2 regions of the Bradyrhizobium sp. USDA 4506 genome follow, and region 2 is predicted to be linked to the other one. Evidence: predicted binding sites of a transcription regulator. Region 2 holds the regulator's gene; the other holds the start of a gene.
What was found. The regulator LexA, encoded in region 2, represses DNA repair genes until DNA is damaged. The targets are predictions, from matches to a motif close to TGTTCNNNNTGTGTTCNG.
Positions count from the first base shown of each region.

Region 1: a site for LexA is predicted at 2,768-2,785, ahead of ACVIHF_RS14635 (single-stranded DNA-binding protein). Genes of this name have one in related genera too.

Region 1 covers NZ_JBSSBM010000002.1:2,653,776-2,662,204, reverse strand. The annotation lists gene gyrA (DNA gyrase subunit A) at 1-1,223, opposite strand, end outside; gene ACVIHF_RS14640 (DUF2306 domain-containing protein) at 1,448-1,846, opposite strand; gene ACVIHF_RS14635 (single-stranded DNA-binding protein) at 2,103-2,597, opposite strand; gene ACVIHF_RS14630 (outer membrane protein) at 3,046-3,792, shown strand; gene ACVIHF_RS14625 (outer membrane protein) at 4,049-4,708, shown strand; gene uvrA (excinuclease ABC subunit UvrA) at 5,060-8,047, shown strand; gene ACVIHF_RS14615 (hypothetical protein) at 8,061-8,429, shown strand, end outside.
Region 2 covers NZ_JBSSBM010000002.1:2,997,949-3,006,377, forward strand. The annotation lists ZMP/ZTP riboswitch at 4-89, shown strand; gene ACVIHF_RS16260 (serine hydroxymethyltransferase) at 126-1,397, shown strand; gene ACVIHF_RS16265 (hypothetical protein) at 1,485-1,640, shown strand; gene ACVIHF_RS16270 (HAD family hydrolase) at 2,094-2,720, shown strand; gene ACVIHF_RS16275 (molybdopterin molybdotransferase MoeA) at 2,747-3,958, shown strand; gene lexA (transcriptional repressor LexA) at 4,202-4,906, shown strand; gene ACVIHF_RS16285 (hypothetical protein) at 5,163-5,591, shown strand; gene ACVIHF_RS16290 (hypothetical protein) at 5,737-5,964, shown strand; partial or broken gene ACVIHF_RS16295 (ComEC/Rec2 family competence protein) at 5,961-8,219, opposite strand.

The DNA.
Region 1 (8,429 bases), 340 kb from region 2:
GTCCGGATGACGCGGATGATCTCATCGATGTTGGCGACCGCGATCGCAAGGCCGACCAGAATGTGGGCGCGGTCGCGCGCCTTGCCGAGCAGGAACTTGGTCCGCCGGGTCACCACCTGCTCGCGGAACGCGACGAAGATGGTGAGCAGGTCCTTCAGATTCATCGTCTGCGGACGGCCGGAATCCAGCGCCAGCATGTTGGCCGGGAAATTGGTCTGCAGCGGTGTGAATCGGTAGAGCTGGTTCAGCACCACGTCGGGCACCGCTTCGCGCTTCAGTTCGATGACGACGCGATAGCCGTCGCGATCGGACTCGTCGCGCAGGTCCCCGATGCCCTCGATCTTCTTCTCTTTGACGAGATCGGCGATACGCTCGACCATCGTCGCCTTGTTCACCTGATAGGGAATCTCGGTGATGATGATCGCTTCACGGTCCTTGCGGATGGTGTCGATCGTCACCTTGCCGCGCATCACGATCGAGCCGCGGCCGAGATGGTAGGCGCTACGAATGCCCTGGCGGCCGAGGATGACGCCGCCGGTCGGGAAGTCCGGTCCGGGAATAATGTCGATCAGTTCGTCGATCGTGAGCGCCGGATTGTCGATCAGCGCCACGCAGGCGTCGACGACCTCGCCGAGATTGTGCGGCGGGATGTTGGTCGCCATGCCGACGGCGATGCCGCCGGCGCCATTGACCAGAAGGTTCGGGAACCGGGCCGGCAGAACCGACGGCTCTTTCTCGGAGTTGTCGTAGTTCGGCTGGAAATCGACCGTTTCCATGTCGATGTCAGCCAGCACGGCCAGCGCCGCCTTGGTCAGCCGCGCTTCGGTATATCGATAGGCCGCCGGTGGATCGCCGTCGACCGAACCGAAATTGCCCTGGCCGTCGATCAGCGGCACGCGCAGCGAGAAATCCTGCGCCATGCGGACCATCGCGTCGTAAATCGACTGGTCGCCATGCGGGTGATATTTACCGATCACGTCGCCGACGACGCGCGCGGATTTGACGTATTTCTTGTCCGGCGTATGTCCCTGCTCATGCATCGAATAGAGGATGCGCCGGTGCACCGGCTTGAGCCCGTCGCGCGCATCAGGCAGCGCACGCGACACGATCACGCTCATCGCGTAATCGAGGTAGGACTTCTTCATCTCGTCGAGAATGGAAACGGGACGAATATCTGAGGGTCCCGGCGGCTCGCCGGGCTTGTGGTCGTCGTTATCGGACAAAGGGGAAATCCGGTCGGTTCTACTGGGGAATCATATAGCCCATCGGGGGCCTGATAACCACCCTTGCGCGGCTCCGGCAAGCCGTTTTTCCGTTCGTTTTTTCATGCACTTACGGGTGGAGCACCGAGGTTCCGGCTGCTTGCTTGGGAAGCGCGTAGCGAATGGCGAATAGCAATGGAAAAATCCCCTATTCGCCACCCGCCATTCGCGACTTGCCTCTCCCGTCAGTGGCCGAAGACCACCGCGTGCATGATCCGCCCGGGCATCAAGGTGAACAGCCCGGCAATGATTAGCGCGCCGAAGAAAATGCCGATCATCGTGAACCTGTGGCGGCGGACATCGTGGCTCCGCGCGGCCGTGACGCCGAGCGCCAGCATGGCGAGCGAGAAGATCGACAGCAGGTGGATCGGGCTCCAGGGACCGACCAGCTGGATCTGATGGATCCAGAACGAGCTTCCGGCGACCACCAGCATCAGGATCACCCAGATCCAGCCCAGGGTCCGGTGCGGCAGCGTGCCTTTGGGGGCGGCGAGCTGGATGGAGCCCAGCACGAAGGCGGCCATCGCGGCAAAGGCATGGAGCGGGATCGCAGGCACAGCGTCGAGCAATGGCACGAGGCTCATGGTGGCGGCCCTCGAGTGAAGCTCGCGGCCAGGCATCAAATGCCGCAGGCCAATGTAAATATCATTCACATCGAGCTGTGTCAAAGCCCCGCGGAACCGCAAAGGTTCCCTGTCAATGCTCAAATGAGATCAGCCGAGTGCAAGGTTATCCTCATAATCCACACGAAGACATCCCTCCCCGCAATCAGGACGCCGATCCGGAGAACGATCTTCACGGAACGGCGCCTGACGGAATCGATGGAAGCGCGACCACTCCTCAGAACGGGATGTCGTCGTCCATGTCGCTGTTGCGGCTGCTGCCACCACCCGCGGCGACGGCGCGGCGCGGCGCTGAGCTGACCGGTCCGGCCGAGCCGAAATCGCTGCCGCCATCATCGGAGAAGCTGCTGCCCCCACCGCCACGCCCGTCGAGCATGGTGAGGTTGGAGTTGAAGCCCTGCAGCACGACTTCGGTCGAGTACTTCTCGACGCCGCTCTGGTCGGTCCATTTGCGGGTCTGCAACTGACCCTCAATGTACACCTTGGCGCCCTTCTTCAGATACTGCTCGGCGACCTTGCAGAGGCCCTCGTTGAAGATCACGACGCGGTGCCACTCGGTCTTTTCCTTACGCTCGCCGGTGCCCTTGTCGCGCCACGTTTCCGAGGTGGCGATGGAAAGGTTTGCGATCGGACGGCCGTCCTGCGTCCGCCGGATTTCCGGATCCTTGCCGAGGTTTCCCACCAGGATCACCTTGTTCACGCTTCCTGCCATCGCATCATCTCCACTCAAAAACCGGGCGTCCGGACATTCGGCCGCCACTCTCAACCTTCGCCACTTACGTCGCAGGCGTCGTGGATGACCCTATACGCCGGTGCCGGCTCGTCGCCTTTGCCGTCGCGCGGTTATCCACGGATATCGGGATATAGCACCGGATCCGGCATCGTTCCAGTTTTGTTCGCCACAACCAGCCGTAGAAGCGGCCAGTGCCGTCAGAGCGGCAGTCGATCTCGGCGCAGGCCGACGCTCGGCAGCAAGATTTAGAAAAACAACAAACAAATCAGCAGCTTGCCTTATCGATACTTCTCCCGCGAGTGTTGCATTTGGGAGACTGCGTTTGCGGTTGAATCAGCGTATAGCTCCAACCATGGCGCGGGCGCTCGCGTCTGGGATCGTGCTTCGGGACCGTTTGGAAGCCGATCGGGGTGCTGGGGGATTGATAATGAAGAAGTTTTTGCTCGGTACGGTTGCTCTGATTGCGTTTGCTGCGCCTGCCGCGGCTGCCGATCTCGCTGCGCGCCCCTACACCAAGGCGCCGCCGCCAGTGGTTGCCCCGATCTATGACTGGACCGGCTTCTACATCGGCGCCAACGGCGGCTGGGGCTCGAGCCACAATTGCTGGGACCAGCTCCCGGCCGGCATCTTCCTCGCATCAGATGGTTGCCATGATGCAACCGGCGGCGTCGCCGGTGGCCAGATCGGCTATCGCTGGCAGGCCGGCACCTGGGTGTTCGGCCTTGAAGCGCAGGGCGACTGGGCTGACCTGAAGGGCAGCAACAACAGCGCGATCTTCCCGGGCCTGTTCACCAACCAGTCCAAGATCGACGCGTTCGGCCTGTTCACCGGCCAGATCGGCTACGCCGTCAACAACGTGCTGCTCTACGCCAAGGGCGGCGCGGCACTGACCGACAACCGCTTCAACACCTACTTCACGCCGACCGGTGTGCTCGTCGGCAGCGCCAGCGACACCCGCTGGGGCGGTACCGTCGGCGCCGGCATCGAAGTCGGCTTCGCGCCGAACTGGACCGCAGGCATCGAATACGACCACCTGTTCATGCAGGACAAGACCTACAACCTGATCGCTCCCAACGGCACGCTGAACAGCACCATCCGCGATCGCCAGGACGTCGACCTCGTCACCGTCCGCGTGAACTACAAGTGGGGTGGCCCGGTCGTCGCGCGCTACTGATCGCGCCAGGCCGATTGATCCAGACGAAAGGCCGGCCTCGCGCCGGCCTTTTTGTTTGCGCCTGTTTGTGCGCCGGCTTTTTCGTTGCGTGTGCACGCGCACCTCACCGGGGCCGTTTTCGGTGCGTTGTGGTTTCGCGGATACACACGTTCCGGCATTTCTCTGTAGAAGCACCAGCACGTCACGCGACACTGCTGTGACGCTCTCTTCAAGATCTCTGAAGGGACAACAAGAAAATGGGACTGGGACTTTGAAAATGAGGATTGTTTTGCTGGCCTCGGCCGGCATGTTTGCACTGAGCGCTTTTGCACCGGCAATGGCCGCCGACATGGCGGCACGCGCGCCTTACGTGAAGGCTCCGGCGCCGGCCGCGATCTACAACTGGACCGGCTTCTACGTCGGCGGCTTCGGCGGCTACGCCAGCGAGAACTCCGGCACCCCGAGCATGGAAGGCGGCTTCGGCGGCGGCACCATCGGCTACAACTGGCAGGCCGGCAACATCGTGTACGGCCTCGAGGTCGACGCTGCAGGCGCTGACATCGACGCATCGGTCTCGACGCTCGGCGTCACCGCCCGCAGCAAAATCGACTCGCTCGGCACCGTGCGCGGCCGCCTCGGCTTCGCCGTCGACAAGGTGCTGTTCTACGGCACCGGCGGCTACGCCTGGGCCAACAACGAGGTCAGCGTCACCGCGCTCGGCGTGACCGCCTCGCAGAGCAACTTCCACTCCGGCTGGACCGTCGGCGCCGGCGTCGAAGCCTTCATCGCCCCGCAGTGGTCGATCAAGGGCGAATACCTGTATCGCAGCCTCGACAGCGAGAACTATTTCGGCGTGCCCTCCGGTACGCTCGAGCTGCACAGCGCCCAGTTCGGCGTGAACTATCACTTCGGCGGCCCGATCGTCGCCAAGTACTAAGATTGATCTGCGATCAGAACGCACCGAAAGGCCGGCCTCGCGCCGGCCTTTTTGCGTAAGAGCGTTTTCGAGCGAAGCGGATTCCGGCTCGCGGAAAGAAAACGGGTCAAAGCAGGAATCTGGAGCCCCTGTTCCGATTCCATCGGAACGGGGGAAAGGCTTTAGCGGAACCGGCCCTGCTGACGGCTGCTGCCATCAGGCAAACTATCCGTTGATGGACGCGACTCAGCACTGGAAATTGTCGGCCGTTCTTCCTACGTTCCAGCCTTCACACCCCATCGGCGCAAGGTCCCGGCATCACCGGCGATGCGCGCCCAAAAGGCGCCCAAGCATGCGCCCGGAACCGTCGCTATGGATGAAGTGCTCAAGGCGAAGCGCCAACAGAACGCCGGCTCCTCATCGCGCGCCATCACGATCCGTGGCGCGCGCGAACACAATCTGAAGAACATCGACGTCGAGATTCCCCGCGACAAGCTCGTGGTGTTCACCGGCCTGTCCGGTTCCGGCAAATCGTCGCTCGCGTTCGACACCATCTATGCCGAGGGCCAGCGCCGCTACGTCGAGTCGCTGTCGGCTTATGCGCGCCAATTCCTCGAGATGATGCAGAAGCCGGATGTCGACCAGATCGACGGCCTGTCGCCGGCGATCTCGATCGAGCAGAAGACCACGTCGAAGAATCCGCGCTCCACCGTCGGCACCGTCACCGAGATCTACGACTACATGCGCCTGCTCTGGGCGCGCGTCGGCGTGCCCTATTCGCCGGCCACCGGCCTGCCGATCGAGAGCCAGATCGTCTCGCAGATGGTCGATCGCGTGCTGGCGCTGCCGGAAGGCACCCGTCTATATCTGCTGGCGCCGGTCGTGCGCGGCCGCAAGGGCGAGTACAAGAAGGAGCTCGCCGAGTATCTCAAGAAGGGCTTTCAGCGCGTCAAGATCGACGGCACCTTCTACGAACTGTCCGAAGCGCCCGCGCTCGACAAGAAATTCCCGCACGACATCGACGTCGTGGTCGACCGCATCGTGGTGCGTCCCGACCTCGCCCAGCGCCTTGCGGAAAGCTTTGAGACCGCGCTGAAGCTCGCCGAGGGCCTCGCCGTGATCGAATACGCCGATGCGCCGGCGGCGGCAGCGCAGGACGACAAGAAAGAGGACAAGAAGAAGACCGCCAAGATCCACGACAAGAGCGGGCCCGAGCGTATCCTGTTCTCGGAGAAGTTCGCCTGTCCGGTCTCCGGCTTCACGATCCCCGAGATCGAGCCGCGCCTGTTCTCGTTCAACAACCCCTATGGCGCCTGCCCGGCCTGCGGCGGCCTCGGCGTCGAGCAGCATATCGACGAGGACCTGGTCATCCCCGACAAGGAGCTGACCTTGCGCAAGGGCGCGATCGCGCCCTGGGCGAAATCGTCCTCGCCCTACTACATCCAGACCCTGACCGCGCTCGGCAAGCACTACAAGTTCACGCTCGACACCAAGTGGAAGGACCTCACCAAGAAGGTCCAGAACGCGCTGCTGCACGGCTCCGGCGACGACGAGATCAAGTTCTCCTATGAGGACGGCGTCCGCTCCTACGACACCAAGAAGCCGTTCGAGGGCGTCATCACCAACATCAACCGCCGCTACCGCGAAACCGAGAGCGAGTGGGCGCGCGAGGAGCTCGGCAAGTATTTCTCCGACGTGCCCTGCGAAGGCTGCAACGGCCATCGGCTGAAGCCCGAGGCGCTGTGCGTTAAGATCGGCGGCAAGCATATCGGCGAGATCTCCGAGCTCTCGGTCAAGCGCGCCGGCGAATGGTTCGAGACGGTGCCGGAGGCGCTGAACGCGCAGCAGAACGAGATCGCGACGCGCATCCTGAAAGAGATCCGCGAGCGCCTGACCTTCCTGCTCGATGTCGGCCTGAACTACCTGACGCTGTCGCGCTCCTCCGGCACGCTGTCGGGCGGCGAGAGCCAGCGCATCCGCCTCGCCTCGCAGATCGGCTCGGGCCTCACGGGCGTGCTCTACGTGCTGGACGAGCCGTCGATCGGCCTGCACCAGCGCGACAATGCCCGCCTGCTCGACACGCTGAAGCGGCTGCGCGACCTCGGCAACACCGTGGTCGTGGTCGAGCATGACGAGGATGCCATCCGCCTCGCCGATTACGTGCTCGACATCGGGCCCGGCGCCGGCATGCATGGCGGCCACATCGTCGCCGAAGGCACGCCCGACCAGATCATGCGCAACCCGAAATCGCTGACCGGCAAGTATCTCACCGGCGAGCTGTCGGTGCCTGTGCCCGACCGGCGGCCGCCGAACCACCGGCGCACCATCAAGGTCGTCAACGCGCGCGGCAACAACCTCAAGAACGTCTCGGCCGAAATCCCGCTCGGCCTGTTCACCTGCGTGACCGGCGTCTCCGGCGGCGGCAAGTCGACGCTGCTGATCGACACGCTGTACCGCGCCATCGCCCGCAAGCTGAACAACGCCAGCGAAGGCGCCGCGCCGCACGACCGCATCGAGGGCCTCGAGCACATCGACAAGATCATCGACATCGACCAGTCGCCGATCGGCCGCACGCCGCGCTCCAACCCCGCGACCTATACCGGCGCCTTCACGCCGATCCGCGAATGGTTCGCCGGCCTGCCGGAGGCGAAGGCGCGCGGCTACGAGCCCGGGCGCTTCTCCTTCAACGTCAAGGGCGGCCGCTGCGAGGCCTGCCAGGGCGACGGCGTCATCAAGATCGAGATGCACTTCCTGCCGGACGTCTACGTCACCTGCGACACCTGCAAGGGCAAGCGCTACAACCGCGAGACGCTGGAGGTCCTGTTCAAGGGCAAGAGCATCGCCGACGTGCTCGACATGACGGTCGAGGAAGCCGCCGAGTTCTTCAAGGCGGTGCCGCGCGTGCGCGAGACCTTCCAGACCCTGCACCGCGTCGGCCTCGACTACATCCATGTCGGCCAGCAGGCGACGACGCTGTCGGGCGGCGAAGCCCAGCGCGTCAAGCTGGCCAAGGAATTGTCAAAGCGCGCCACCGGCCGCACGCTCTACATCCTGGACGAGCCGACCACCGGCCTTCACTTCCACGACGTGGCCAAGCTGCTCGAGGTGCTGCACGAGCTGGTCGCCCAGGGCAACACGGTGGTGGTGATCGAGCACAATCTCGAGGTCATCAAGACCGCCGACTGGGTCATCGACCTCGGCCCCGAAGGCGGCGACGGCGGCGGCGAGATCGTCGCCTGGGGCCCGCCCGAGGACATCGTCAAGGCCCCGCGCAGCTACACCGGCAAGTTCCTGGCTCCGGTGCTGAAGAAGGCGAACAGCAAGCCGAGGAAGAGCTCAGCGAGCGAGGCGGCGGAGTAAAAAGGACCTGTACGTGGACACGCGCGATCCAAAAGAGAAGGGTCTCGATGATCGGCTGAATGCGCTAACGGCGGTTCGTCCTGACTGTCTCTATTTCGCGATTACGCTGACGGCAGACGACGATGGCAAGGTTATTTTTGGAACGCAGACTGAGTGGGTGGGCTGGTCAGACGAAGACCGACGCGAAGAGCTCCGAACTGCGCGTCTCGTTTACCCACAGTTCGTGGAGCTTTGGAGGCATGCACATCAGCCCTATGCTGTTGTTCATACACCCGACGAGTTGTGTCTCTTCCTGATTGGTGGCCGGAAACGCTCTACTGGAAGAATCTCTGGGACGGTCCATTTTTCTTCGTCTCTTGGGAAGGGCCGGACGTTCGATCCA
Region 2 (8,429 bases):
ATTCGTCCCTCGCGCGACTGGCGAGCTTACGTGGAATTGACCACGGTGAAGCGCGAAGGGTTCCAACGCCGTTCGCCTGGGCAACCCGTTCAGCTGATGATCCAGCGTCTTAGGGAGCCCGGACCATGCCGTCATTCCGCAATGAACTCCATCTCAACGATTCGGAAGTTGCCCTTGCGCTCGAGGGCGAAGAGCGCCGCCAGCAAGACGGCGTCGAGCTGATTCCGTCGGAGAACTACACCTATCCCGAGGTGCTCGAGCTGCTCGGATCGGTGTTCACCAACAAGTATTCCGAGGGCTATCCGGGACGCCGCTATTACGGCGGCCAGGAATTTACCGACCAGATAGAGAACCTTGCCCGACAGCGCGCTTGCGCGCTGTTTCGCGCCGAACATGCCAACGTTCAGCCTCTGTCCGGGTCGCCAATGAACCAGGCCGTGTATCTCGGCCTGCTGCAGCCCGGCGATACGATCTTGGCGATGGACCTGTCACACGGCGGCCATCTCACCCATGGCGCGCCGGTGTCGCACATGGGGCGGCTCTTCAACTTCGCCCGCTACAAGACGCAGCCGTCAAACGGCGGCGCCATCGATTTCGATGAGCTCCGCGCCATGGCCCGGCACGTCCGTCCGAAGCTGGTGCTGTGCGGCTACAGCTCTTATCCGCGCGATCTGGATTATGCGTCCTTCAAGAGCATTGCCGATGAGGTGGGTGCGCTGACCATGGCCGACGTCAGCCATTACGGCGGCCTGATCGCCGGCAACGCCTTGCGCAATCCGCTCGATGCGGGTTTCGACGTGATGACGACGACATCGCACAAGACGCTTCGCGGGCCGCGCGGCGGCATCGTTCTCTGTCGCCGGGAGTTCGCCGGCAAGATCGACGCGTCGGTGTTTCCGGGACTGCAGGGAGGTCCGCACATGAACGTTGTGGCCGGAACCGCGGTCACGCTGAAGAAGGCATCGACGTCCGATTTTCAGGCCTATGCAAGACTGGTCATGCGCAACGCGAAGGTCCTGGCCGAAGCGTTGATGGAACGCGGCATGACGTTGATCACCGGCGGAACCGACAATCACATGATGGTTGTGGATACGGTGGCCAGCGTCGGCCTGGACGGCGGCGCGGCCGAGAACATTCTCGACGCCGTCGGGATCACCGCAAACAAGCAGATCATTCCCGACGATCCGCGGCCGCCGCTCAGGCCGAGCGGCATCCGCCTCGGGACGCCGGCGGCGACCACGCGCGGCATGGGCGAGCCCGAAATGCGCCTGATCGCCGAACTCACTGCGGAATCCCTCCGGTCGAAGGGAGATGCAGCGGTCGTCAAGCGACTGAGGTCGAACAGCGTCGAGATGTGCCGCGCTTTCCCCGTTCCGGGGATCGCACCGCCCTCATAGGCGGCCGACCCGCATTCCTGTTCCGCATTCGTCGCGTCACTCGGCAGGTCGTGAAGGTTCCCGGGGGAAGGACCGGAACGGAAATTGATGCTGTTCGTTGGACCGCATGATCTCGAAGACGGAGCGTCCAACGCCGTGACCCGGAAAACCTTGCAAGCACGCTCGGAACAGGCGCTCGTCGTCATCATTCTCAGCACCGGTGCGCTGATCGGTTACCTCGGCTTGGCACTGTCCAGGCTGTGAGAGCTACGTCCGGCGGGCACCAAGCCACCGCGGGCGTCAGGCCGCGGCAAGCATCAAGTCGCTTGGTGCGCTGAAAGCTCGTGCGTGCGTGCCACTGAGTTGCCCGACGCGGCAAGCCAAGCCCCGCAGCAAAAATATAGGGTGAAAAGAGCAAGGCTCGGACAGATCATGTCGCGAGAATGCGGATGTTTGACGCACAAGCGACGACACCCGCCGTCGTCCCGGCGAAGGCCGGGAGCCATTACCCCAAATCTCAATTGTTGCGCGACGCTGGGGCCACAGCTTCCTCTCAACAACCCAACCCTGTGGTTATGGGTCCCGGCCTTCGCCGGGACGACGGTGTGCGCGGGAACAGTCTCGCGATGAATGCAACGCCACGCACAATCCACACACCGGTCACTGAAATCGAGGACATTGCCGCCTGCCCGCAATTCTCGTACACGGTTTCACGCAATGACCTCGCAATTCTCTCCCAACTCCGTCGACGTGCTGCTGTTCGATATCGGCCGCGTCGTGCTCGACATCAACTTTGACAAGGTGATGGCGCACTGGGCGCAGCATGCCGGCTGTGCGCCCGCCGAGCTCGCCACGCGCTTTGTCGTCGACGACAGTTTCAAGCATCATGAGATCGGCCGGATCGACGACGCGGCATTCTTCGAGAATCTGCGCCGGACGCTCGGCATCAACATCACGGACGCCCAGTTCCTCGAAGGCTGGAACGCGATCTTCACCGGCGAGATGCCGGGCATCGCCCCGCTGCTCGCGGCGGCCGCCAAGCGGATGCCGCTCTACGCCTTCTCCAACACCAATCCGGCCCATGTCGCGCATTTCTCGGTCACCCATGCCGAGCTGCTCAGCCATTTCCGCAACGTCTTCCTGTCCTCGAGCATCGGCTTCCGCAAACCCGACGCCGAGGCCTACGATCATGTGGTAAAAGCCATCGGCGTGCCGGCGTCGCGGATCCTGTTCTTCGACGACCTGGCCGCCAATATCGAAGGTGCGCGGGCGCGCGGCCTTCATGCTATCCACGTGACGTCGACGGATGACGTGGCAAGGGCTTTGACCGCACTTGGAATTTGAACATTAAGAATTGAGGAGCTCTGAGCGTGGCCCTGATGCCGGTTGCCGATGCCCTGTCCGCCGTCCTCGCCGGCGCCGAACCGCTGCCGGAGGAGATGGTCGCGCTCGATGCCGCCTACCACCGCACGCTTGCGCACGACCTCGCGGCGCTCCGCACCCAGCCGCCGCAGCCGATGTCGGCGATGGACGGCTATGCGGTGCGCGCCGCCGATGCGGCTGATCTAAAGGCCCGGCTCAAGGTGATCGGCGAAGTCGCCGCCGGCCGGCCGTTCGAGCGGACGGTCGGCGCCGGCGAGGCGGTGCGGATCTTCACCGGCGGCGTGATCCCCAATGGCGCCGACGCGGTGATCATCCAGGAGGACACCGCCGTCGACGGCGACCACATCACGATCACGGAGGCCGCCAGCGTCGGGCGGCACATCCGCCCGGCTGGGGTCGACTTCCGTGAGGGCGAGGTGCTGCTCGCCGGCGGCAGCCGCCTGTCCGACCGCGCGCTGTCGCTGGCGGCCGCCATGAACTATCCGGAACTTGCGGTGCGCCGCCGCCCGAAGGTCGCGGTGCTGGCGACCGGCGACGAGCTGGTGATGCCGGGCTCGCAGCCCGGTCCCGGCCAGATCGTCTATTCCAACGGCTACGCGCTGCGAGCGCTGGCGCGCGCCGAAGGCGCCGAGACCGTCGACCTCGGCGTTGCCGCCGACACGGCAGAGGCGACCACGGCGGGCATCCGCCGGGCACGCGAGGCCGGCGCCGATGTCCTCATCACGACAGGCGGCGCCTCGGTCGGCGACCACGATCTCGTCAAGCGGTCGCTGGAAGCCGAGGGCGTCGAGATGGCGTTCTGGCGGATTGCGATGCGGCCCGGCAAGCCGATGATGCATGGCCGGCTCGGCGCGATGCGGGTGATCGGTCTGCCCGGCAATCCGGTGTCGTCCTATGTCTGCGCCTTCCTGTTCCTGGTGCCGTTGATTCGGGCGCTGAGCGGCCGGAAAGTGATTCATCATCGCCGCGCGAGCGCCCTGCTCGGCCGCGACCTCGCAGCCAACGACCAGCGCGAGGACTATCTGCGTGCGCGTCTCGAAGCGCGCGAGGACGGCACGCTGATCGCAACGCCGGTGACGCAGCAGGACTCGTCGCTGCTCGGGAATCTCGCTGCGGCACGGGCACTTCTCGTGCGCCCGCCGTTCGCGGCGGCGGCCGTCGAAGGCAGCGAATGCGAGATCCTGACACTGCCCGAATAGGGTTTTCGCGCCCCGCCGATTGTGCGTTGCCCGACACGTTCACCGGAAATTAAGTGGTTGCGGAACACATATCGAACATATAGTGTCCGTTCATGATTTGTTTCGAGTACTGGTGTCTACAATCGGGAAGCCGCGTGGAAGCAGGTGCATCGAGCACATGCTCCTGAGGTCAGGCCCGGCCTGCAGGCCCCACCAGAAGAGTCTCGGAATCGAACGACGCTATCAACCGGGGGAATACTCGAGATGCTCACGCGCAAACAGTACGAACTACTGCGTTTCATCAATGAACGTCTGAAAGAGGCCGGCGTACCGCCCTCCTTCGACGAGATGAAGGATGCGCTCGACCTGCGCTCGAAGTCCGGTATCCACCGCCTGATCACTGCGCTGGAGGAGCGCGGCTTCATCCGCCGCCTGCCGAACCGCGCCCGCGCCATCGAGGTCATCAAGCTGCCCGAACTCTCGGCCGGCGGCGGCAACGGCCGCCGCGGCTTCACGCCCAGCGTCATCGAAGGCACCCTCGGCCGGCGCGCCAGCACGCCGCCGATTGCCGAGGACGACGGCAACCGTCCGGTCGCGGTCCCCGTGATGGGCCGGATCGCCGCCGGTACGCCGATCGAGGCGCTGCAGACCCGCAGCCACACCATCAGCGTGCCGCCCGACATGCTCGGTGCCGGCGAGCACTATGCGCTCGAGGTGCGCGGCGACTCGATGGTCGATGCCGGCATCCTCGACGGCGACATGGCGCTGATCCAGCGCAACGACGTCGCCAATACCGGCGACATCGTGGTGGCGCTGATCGACGAGGAGGAAGCCACCCTGAAGCGCTTCCGCCGCCGCGGCGCATCGATCGCGCTCGAGCCGGCCAACACCGCCTATGAAGTGCGCATCCTGCCGCCGAACCGGGTCCGCATCCAGGGCAAGCTGATCGGCCTTTATCGCAAATACTGAATTGCAAATACTTGCGGCGGCCGGGAACGAGCAACACGTCGGATCGTTCCTTGCATGATAGTGTAGCGTACGGCCTGCCCGATGCGCTCCGATACCTCTCGCGCAGCGTCGCGTGTTTGTGATCGGAGCGATCTCGGACCAGTCGTACAATCGCCCAGAAACGAGCAGACGCTCGTTCGCTATCGTCCACTCTGGTAGAGGCCCTAATGCCTCAAGGAGAGGCACGGGTCGCTACCTCGAAATGAGGAGCCATCCGATGTGTGACTATAGTCTGCACGCCGTGGCATCGCGCCCCGCCATTGTCGGAGAGACGCTGATCACGACGACGTTCCGCGGCACGTCGACCCGCGGCTTTGCTTCGGAGAATGACCCCACTGTCGCGGTCTGCATGCTGCCGGGCACCGAGCTCGCTTTCGCCGAGAACGTTCGCTACGACAGCCGCTGGATCTGGACCAAGACGCTGAACTATCGCGTCGGCGTGTTCAACGAAGTCGAGCCCGACGTGCCTGATCGGCATCATGACGCGGTCGAATTCCCCGACGGCAGCCATGTGCTGGTGACCCAGCTGGTCGAGGGACAGCGCGTTAGCGTGCTGCAATTGCCGGCGCTGCATCCGCCGGTCGAGCAGAAGCCGAAGGTTGTGGAGCGGCGGCCCTCCGCATTCGCAACGCTGTTTTTGGGTTGAGCGCATCGTCGCCGCGGAATGAGCTGTTCGGCGGCGGATGACCTAAGCAATTTCGGGCGACCCCGGACTCCCGCTTCCGGGGCGCAGAAGGAGATTTGCGTCGGCCGGCGCCTTGGCGCATCATCGGGCACGGAGGACGTGCGCGGTGGTCGATAAGGTCACATGGCAAAAGGCTGGACGCGTCACGGAACCGGGCCGCTACATGTTCCGGTTCGGTTGGCTGACGGTAACGGCCGACGACCTGAAAGTCTGGGAGCAATTTCCCGAGGCTTCCTTCACCCTCGTCAAGAAGCCCGACGCCGGCCCCGACTCCGACGAATACCATCTCGGCCTGTTCGAGCTGCCGAGCGGCCCCTCGCCGGACCACGGCTAATCATCGCCCTGCAGATCGGTCTCGGCCGGCGTCGCATCCACCGCAGGCCGCGGCGCGGCGGCGGGCGCGCGCAGCGTCGTTTCGCTCTCGCCGTCGCCGGGAACTGCCGGCGACCACGGCCGGTCGATCCCGCCGGGCTTGACCGCATCGACGGCGTAGCCGTCCCTGATCCTTCGCAGCACCAGCGCGCCGTGGCGGCGCAGCCGCTCGGCATCGATCACCGATGCCGCGCAGCCCTGCGGCGCCGGCCGCGCCGTCACGATCAGGGCTGCGCGCTCGCAGTCGTCCGCCAGCGCCTCCGGCCGGGTCGCCAGCGCGACGAAGACGCCGCCGGGTCCCTGGGTCACGCAGCCGCCGGCATCGCACGAGACGCCCTCGCCGAGCGACGCATCGGTGGCGGTGCGCGCGTCGGCGTCCGCCGCCAGCCACTCCTTGACCAAAAATGCATCCTTGGCGCTGTGCATCAGATGCAGCCACCCGTCACCGCCACGCACCGCGACGTTGCGGCCGTCGCCCGAGATCAGCACGTCCGGCTGCGGCACCCTGAGCGCCCAGACCGAGGCCACCAGCAGCAGCACCGCGCCTGACCAGCGCAGCGGCGTGCGCAGCAGCCCGAGCAGGATGAGGCCGGCGCTCGCTGCGATCAGCGGCCCGATGCCGAACGCCGCCATGCGGCCGACCGCGCCCGGGAGTGCGGCGACCCATTGCGTCACCAGGATCATCCAGTCGATGCCAAGACCCATGATCGCCCAGAACAGTCCGTCGAAGCCGACCGGCATGGCGACGAGCCCGAGCAGGCCGGCCGGCATCACGACCGCCGAGACGACAGGCATCGCCGCAAGGTTCGCAAGCAGCCCGTAGGGCGTCACGCGGTGGAAATGGAATGCGGCATAGGGCGTCGTCGCCAGCCCCGCCACCAGCGAGGCCAGCATCAGGCATCGTGAGCTCGCGCCCGCCCCACAGCGCGACGCGCGCGGTCGCCGAATGGTCGGGCGACGCCAGCAGGTTCGGCAGCCCGATCTGCACCAGCGCCACCAGCCCGAGCGTCGCGGCGAACGACATCTGGAAACTGGGATGCACCAGCGCCTCCGGCGCGATCGCGAGCACGATCAGCGCCGCCACCGCCAGCGTCCGGAAGGTGATCGCGCGGCGGTCGACGATCACGGCGAGCAGCACCACGGCGGTCATGAAGAACGACCGTTGCGTCGCGACCTCCGCGCCCGACAGCAACAGATAGAACGCCGCGGCGACCAGCGCGGCCGCCGCGGCCCATTTCTTGATCGGATGCCCCGCCGTCAGCGCCGGAAACAGCGCGAGCAGCGCGCGCACCGCGAAGAACACGACGCCGGCGACCACGGCCATGTGGTAGCCGGAGATCGACAGCACATGGCCGAGCCCCGAGATGAACATCGCATCGTTGACCGGCGTCGAGATCGCATCGCGCCGGCCGGTGAGCAAGGCGGTTGCGATCGCGCGCTGGTCGCCGTCGAGCGTGGTGCGAATCCGCGCGTCGATGGCGTCGCGCAGGCCCTGCATGAAGGCGGCGTAGCGCAGCGCAAAGCCGCCGGTCGCAGGCGGCTCCCTGGTCTTGACGGCGCCCATCACGAAGCCGGAGGCGCCGATGCCCTGGAAATACAGGTCACGGCCGAAATCATAGGAGCCCGGGCGCTGCGGCCCGAGCGGCGGCAACAGCCGCGCCTTCAACTCAACGAAGCTGCCGACATCGGGCGCGGTGCCCTTCTTCACCGAGAGCCGGACCCGATTGAGCTTCGTCATGTCGCGCGGGCTCTCCATCGAAACTCGCGGATGTCGCGCGTCTCGACGAAGCCGGTCAGCGCCACCGAGAACATCGGTCGCGCCAGCACCGTGTGAGCGACGCGCGCCGTCTTCCAGGTCGCCGTCGCAAGGCCCGCGGCGACCGCGGCCAGCATCACGATAACGGGAAACACGCTGCGCCGCCGCAGCAGCAGCGCCAGCAGGCAGAGCAGGATTGCGACGGTGGCCGCGACCGACAGCACCGGCTCGTGCTCGGCCGCGAAATAGAACGCGATGCCGGTGCCGAACGCCACCGGCACCCAGGGCAACAGGCGGCCCGCCCCCGCCTCCGCGCGCGCCCATTGCCGCACTGTCTCGACGAGAGGCTTCCAGATGCCGGCGCGCGCCGGGAGAAAGCCGCCGACCGGCGCAGCCGTGCGCGGCGGCCACGTCCCCGCGTAGCCGCGTTTGCCGCCCGGCGTCGTGCCCTGCTCCGCCATTCCGCTTGCGATCCCTGCCGGCCGGCAGGCTAGCGGATGGCCCCGTCACCCGACTAGCGGAACGGATGCAGAATACGGACCGGCAACGCCCGGGTACCTGGATCGTCGCGCCTTGCCTAGCTCGCGCCGGGCCACGGCTGCCGCCTGCGTCAAATCGATCGAGCCGAAAGTCTCACTAAGATACCGATCACATTAGGAATAGACTGTTCC